Regions from separate parts of the Staphylococcus sp. Marseille-Q1834 genome, predicted to be linked through region 1. Evidence: a T-box and tRNA genes for the amino acid it is inferred to sense, from the RefSeq annotation. Region 1 holds a T-box; the other holds one or more tRNA genes.
The links. The T-box of region 1 lies ahead of tyrS (tyrosine--tRNA ligase). A T-box ahead of a tRNA ligase gene usually reads a tRNA of that ligase, here a tRNA-Tyr.
Positions count from the first base shown of each region.

Region 2: it encodes a tRNA-Tyr, which carries the amino acid that the T-box ahead of tyrS (tyrosine--tRNA ligase) is inferred to sense. The anticodon was not compared.

Region 1 is NZ_CAKASN010000003.1:3,288-6,706, forward strand. It holds gene LIX58_RS12320 (YerC/YecD family TrpR-related protein) at 276-629, opposite strand; gene tyrS (tyrosine--tRNA ligase) at 670-1,923, opposite strand; T-box leader at 1,975-2,184, opposite strand; gene nhaC (Na+/H+ antiporter NhaC) at 2,233-3,419, opposite strand, start outside.
Region 2 is NZ_CAKASN010000001.1:1,655,137-1,658,555, forward strand. It holds rRNA gene LIX58_RS08175 (23S ribosomal RNA) at 1-1,109, shown strand, start outside; rRNA gene rrf (5S ribosomal RNA) at 1,179-1,293, shown strand; tRNA gene LIX58_RS08185 (tRNA-Asn) at 1,306-1,380, shown strand; tRNA gene LIX58_RS08190 (tRNA-Glu) at 1,382-1,456, shown strand; tRNA gene LIX58_RS08195 (tRNA-Val) at 1,464-1,539, shown strand; tRNA gene LIX58_RS08200 (tRNA-Tyr) at 1,550-1,633, shown strand; tRNA gene LIX58_RS08205 (tRNA-Gln) at 1,640-1,714, shown strand; tRNA gene LIX58_RS08210 (tRNA-Lys) at 1,718-1,790, shown strand; gene LIX58_RS08215 (ISL3 family transposase) at 1,992-3,308, shown strand.

The sequences.
Region 1 (3,419 bases):
TTCTTTTCTTGTAAAAGTAAGTTCATTATTTAAACTCTACAATTACATAATTATGATTATTCATAACTAAAAACTATGTCTATTGTTTTATTCATCAATTTCTAATGTAAGCCATTACAAATCATTAGCAGTTCAATTGTCTTGCATTTCTTTTTATTTTTATATAATTAATTTATTCTCTATTTTTTGATGATATATTCCTTGTGTTGCTATAATCTACTAAAAGTAATACTAACAAATAAGTAATAACACGATACTTTAAAAAGCGGTTAAAGTTAAATAAATTTATTAATTCTATTAAGAAAATCCAAAAAATTTTCATCTCCATATTCTATGGTTCTTTTGACTCTTGAAATAGTTAACGTAGAGGTTAACAATTCTTTTTCAATAGCTGAGTAAGTATATCCATGTAAAATTCTTTCAGCAATAGCTAAGCGTTGTGCTAAAGCTTTAATTTCTTTATCAGTACATAATGCATTAAAAAAAGATGAACATTCATCTAAATTATTTATACTAATTATTACATTGAACAGTCTATTTATATTTTTTTCATTATTTCTAACTATAGTAATCTTTCCCTTCAAATAGTATAAATAGTATAATAAAAAGGTTGGGATGTATGTATTCAACCCAACCTTGCTAAAAATAATTTAATAAAAATATTATTTATTAAATTACTTTAACTAAGAAATAATTCTTTTTACCTCTTCTTACTATTACATATTTACCATCAAACTCAAGAGTAGGATTAACTAAAAAATTAATATCATTTATTCTTTCACCATTAATGCTAATAGCTCCATTTTTCACATCTTCTCGTGCTTGTCTTTTTGATGGTTCACATTGAATATCAACTAACCAGTCTACTATATTTTTAGTATCCTTAGTAGTTTCACAAGAAGGCATATTTTCTAAACCTTGTTCTATTTCATGAACAGTTAATTTTTTTACATCTCCAGAAAATAAAGCTTGCGTAATTTTTTGAGCTTCTTTTAAAGATTTTTCATCATGAACAAATTTTGTTACTTCTTCAGCTAATCTTTTTTGGGCTTCTCTTTTTTCAGGTTCTTTTTTCACTTTATCTTCTAATACATCAATTTCTTCTTTATCTAAAAATGTAAAGAATTTTAGATATTTAATAACATCTCGATCATCTTGGTTTAACCAAAATTGATAAAATTCATATGGAGAAGTACGTTTAGGATCTAACCATATTGCACCACCAGCTGTTTTTCCAAATTTAGTACCATCAGCTTTTAACATTAAAGGTATAGTTAAACCAAATGCTTTTGCTTCAGTTCCTTCTTTTTTTCTAATTAAATCCAATCCAGATGTTATATTTCCCCATTGATCAGCTCCTCCTATTTGTAATTGAACATTATGTTGTTTAAATAGGTATAAAAAATCAATGGATTGTAAAATTTGATAAGCAAATTCTGTAAAAGAAATACCTTTTTCTAATCTACTTGCTACAATATCTTTAGCTAACATTGTATTAATATTAAAATCTTTTCCATAACTTCTTAAAAATTCTAATAATGATAAATTAGAAAGCCAATCATAATTGTTTACTATAGTAACATTTGCATCACTACCAAATAATTTTTTCATTTGATTAGAAAGACCTTTAACATTTTCTTGTACAGTTTCAAGTGTTTGCAAAGATCTTTCAGAAGTTCTACCGCTAGGATCCCCAATAGTTCCAGTAGCTCCTCCTATTAAAATAAAAGGTTTATGTCCAGCTAATTGAAATCTTTTCATCATCATAAAAGGAATTAAATGTCCAATATGCATACTTCCACCGGTAGGATCTACGCCACAATATAAAGATATACTATTGTTTTCTACTAACTCACGTAATCCTTCTTCATTTGTTTGTTGATTAATAGCATTTCTCCATTTTAATTCATCAATAATATTCATTTTTATCCTCTCCAATAAATATATTAAAAAAGCCCCTAAGTCTATAATAGACTTAGGGACGATTTTTCGTGGTACCACCCAAATTCATACATAGTTATTAGAACCTCTATGTATCTCAACAACCTATAACGTGGTAAATCGTATCTTAAAAGATAAAAGCTCCAGAATGTAATTCAAACTAAAATATATATTAATTTACACCAACCATTAACTCTCTTTAAATTATATTATAGTTCTACTAAATTCTTTCATCGCAACATTTTAAATTAACTACATTATTACTCTAATTTGAAAAATAATCAAGTGATTTTAACTTTTATTCACTTTATTTTTTAATGTTAATCCTAAAAGGATAGTAATTATAGGGCAAACTAATGGAAAAAATGCATATGGCAGATATTCTAAAGTATTAACTTTTAATGTACCCATAATAAACGTTCCACTCACTCCCCATGGAATAATAGCATTTACTGCAGTACCAGCATCAGCTAAGGTTCTTGTTAAGTATTTTTTAGATAATCCTAATGAATCAAAAGAATTTTTAAAAGTTTTTCCCGGAAGTATAATAGATAAATATTGTTCACCTACTAATATATTAATCATTATTGAACTTAAGGCAGTTAAACCAATTAATTTAGGTGCATTGTTAACAAAATCTTTTATTTTATCAATTAATGTTGAGATAATTTCAAATTTAATTAAAAGACCGCCTAATGCTAAAGCTAATATAATTAAGCAAGCTGATCCTAACATACTCATTATTCCACCACGAGATAAAAGGTTGTCTAAACTTTTATCTCCAGTATTAGCTACATATCCATTCATAACAGTAGTAGATATTTTTTGAATACTTAAATTAGGATTGTTAATTATCGATAAAATTATTGCTACTGTTGATCCGACCAATAATGTTGGAATAGCAGGTATTTTTTTCCAAGCAAACACAAAAAGAAAAGCTAATGGTAATAAAGAAATAAATGAAATATTAAAACCATTATTTAAATGATTTATCATCTCATTAAGACTATTTAAGTTAGATGATAAATGCGGAGTACCTAGTAAAATATAACCAAATATACTTATAATAAATGCTGGTATAACAGTCCACATAATATTTGATATATGTGTAAATAAATCAATTTCCCCAATACCAGCAGCTAAATTAGTCGTATCAGATAAAGGCGATATATTGTTCCCTAAAAAAGCTCCAGATACAATTGCTCCAGCAGTCATAGCACTATTAAAACCTAGAATATGACCAATACCTAAAAAAGCAATACCCATAGTTGAAATAGTAGTAAAAGAACTACCTACAGTTATACCTATCAAACTACAAACTATAAACACAGTGGGTAAAAAAAACTTTACTGAAATAATTTTAAATCCATATACCATTATAGTAGGTATAGTTCCTGACATAATCCATGTTGAAACTAAAACACCTATTAGTATAAAAATAATTATAGGTATAATTCCTGATTTTATTCCATCTTGTA
Region 2 (3,419 bases), on a different contig from region 1:
CACAGGTCTCTGCTAAACCGTAAGGTGATGTATAGGGGCTGACGCCTGCCCGGTGCTGGAAGGTTAAGAGGAGTGGTTAGCTTCTGCGAAGCTACGAATCGAAGCCCCAGTAAACGGCGGCCGTAACTATAACGGTCCTAAGGTAGCGAAATTCCTTGTCGGGTAAGTTCCGACCCGCACGAAAGGCGTAACGATTTGGGCACTGTCTCAACGAGAGACTCGGTGAAATCATAGTACCTGTGAAGATGCAGGTTACCCGCGACAGGACGGAAAGACCCCGTGGAGCTTTACTGTAGCCTGATATTGAAATTCGGCACAGCTTGTACAGGATAGGTAGGAGCCTTTGAAGCGTGAGCGCTAGCTTACGTGGAGGCGCTGGTGGGATACTACCCTAGCTGTGTTGGCTTTCTAACCCGCACCACTTATCGTGGTGGGAGACAGTGTCAGGCGGGCAGTTTGACTGGGGCGGTCGCCTCCTAAAAGGTAACGGAGGCGCTCAAAGGTTCCCTCAGAATGGTTGGAAATCATTCATAGAGTGTAAAGGCATAAGGGAGCTTGACTGCGAGACCTACAAGTCGAGCAGGGTCGAAAGACGGACTTAGTGATCCGGTGGTTCCGCATGGAAGGGCCATCGCTCAACGGATAAAAGCTACCCCGGGGATAACAGGCTTATCTCCCCCAAGAGTTCACATCGACGGGGAGGTTTGGCACCTCGATGTCGGCTCATCGCATCCTGGGGCTGTAGTCGGTCCCAAGGGTTGGGCTGTTCGCCCATTAAAGCGGTACGCGAGCTGGGTTCAGAACGTCGTGAGACAGTTCGGTCCCTATCCGTCGTGGGCGTAGGAAATTTGAGAGGAGCTGTCCTTAGTACGAGAGGACCGGGATGGACATACCTCTGGTGTACCAGTTGTCGTGCCAACGGCATAGCTGGGTAGCTATGTATGGACGGGATAAGTGCTGAAAGCATCTAAGCATGAAGCCCCCCTCAAGATGAGATTTCCCAACTTCGGTTATAAGATCCCTCAAAGATGATGAGGTTAATAGGTTCGAGGTGGAAGCGTGGCGACACGTGGAGCTGACGAATACTAATCGATCGAAGACTTAATCAATTTTTTCAAAATTTTGCGACGCAAAATCTTTACTTACTATCTAGTTTTGAATGTATAATCATTCACTTGTCTGGTGACAATAGCAAGGTGGTCACACCTGTTCCCATGCCGAACACAGAAGTTAAGCTCCTTAGCGCCGATGGTAGTTGGATTTACGTTCCGCTAGAGTAGGACGTTGCCAGGCATATCATATTATTCCGCAGTAGCTCAGTGGTAGAGCTATCGGCTGTTAACCGATCGGTCGTAGGTTCGAATCCTACCTGCGGAGCCATGGCTCCTTGGTCAAGCGGTTAAGACACCGCCCTTTCACGGCGGTAACACGGGTTCGAGTCCCGTAGGAGTCACCATTTTGTTGGAGAATTAGCTCAGCTGGGAGAGCATCTGCCTTACAAGCAGAGGGTCGGCGGTTCGAACCCGTCATTCTCCACCATTTATAAGTCGGAGGGGTAGCGAAGTGGCTAAACGCGGCGGACTGTAAATCCGCTCCTTCGGGTTCGGCAGTTCGAATCTGCCCCCCTCCACCATCTTAATGGGCTATAGCCAAGCGGTAAGGCAACGGACTTTGACTCCGTCACGCGCTGGTTCGAATCCAGCTAGCCCAGCCATTAGAGCCATTAGCTCAGTTGGTAGAGCATCTGACTTTTAATCAGAGGGTCAGAGGTTCGAATCCTCTATGGCTCACTCACAAGCATCCCAATTTGGGATGCTTTTTTTGTTATCTAAAGGTTTTGACAACAATATAAATAAATTTGGCTCTATAATAAATTGGACTGATGACTAAAAATCATCAGTCAAATTTTTATGTTTTGAATACAAAAATAGCGCAATTACCTCTATAATTATTAGCTACCACACCAAATAAAAAAGAAAGGTAATGCGCCTATGTGTAAGTCTATATTAAATACATTAAGAATTAAAGATAAAAATCTAAATTTTTCAGATGAAGTGACTGAGAAAAAATATAAAGGACGAAAGAGTTTGTTTTACTATGCAGAGCTTACTTATCAACCTACACATTGTGAAAACTGTTTAACTAAAAACGAAAATTTCTCTATAGTGAAAAATGGGAAGAAAACTTCAACGATTACTTTACTTAAAATTATGGAAATACCTGCTTATTTAAAGCTTCAAAAACAAAGATTTTATTGTAAAACATGTGATAGTTATTTTACTGCTAAATCTAATATTGTCGACGATTATTGTTTTATTTCTAACAAAACAAAACTTGCAGTTTTAGATAAAGTACAAGAATACCGCTCTCAAAAATCTATCGCTAAGTCATGCTTAGTATCATCAATGACTGTATCTAGAGTGATTAATCAAGCGGCAAGCGACGTAGGTCAGTCTTCTTTTGATGCTTTACCTGAACACTTAATGATGGACGAATTTAAAAGTGTTAAAAATGTAATTGGAAAAATGAGTTTTATTTATGCAGATGCTGTATCACACCGCATCGTAGATGTGGTAGCGGATCGTAAGTTAAAATCGCTGAAAGATCATTTTTATCGTTATTCTTTGAAACTAAGACAAAAAGTCAAAACTGTAACGATTGATATGTATGAACCCTATATGTCGCTAATCAAACAATTATTTCCTAATGCGAAGATTATTATTGATCGTTTCCATATTGTTCAATCTTTAAATCGAGCGTTAAATATGTCTAGAGTTCATATAATGAATTGTTATAGAACCTCTAATAGACCGCTTTACAATAAATATAAAAGTTATTGGAAACTATTTCTTAAACCTTTTGAAACGCTAGAGGCATTTAATTATCGTAAAGTCCGTTTATTTAAAGAGTGGAAAACCGAAAAAGGAATTATGAATTACTTATTAAGTGTAGACGTTGAATTATTTAATACATATCACTACGTTCATGAGCTAAGACGATTATTAAAAGAAAACCAAATAGAGAAATTTACTCATAAACTCTTTTCTATTCATCTTTCAGATGTGTGTCCTAGATTACGCCCAGTCATTAGAACTTTAAGAAGATTAACAGCTTTCATTGAAAACTCCATGATATATTCTAACCTGACCAACGGTCCGTTAGAAGGAATTAATAATAAAATCAAACTCATTAAAAGGGTATCTTTTGGTTATAGAAATTATGATAATTTACGTAATCGAATTATTATAACTTCGCGACTATTTGCCTCAACAACAAAAAAAGAGATTAAACAACCTAAGGTTGCTTAATCTCAATATTAGGACTCATCAGTCCGATTTGACGTAGAGCCATAAATTTTTAATTGTTCATATGACAGTTAGTATTTTCATTGGTATAATTAGGACTATGGAAAAATATAT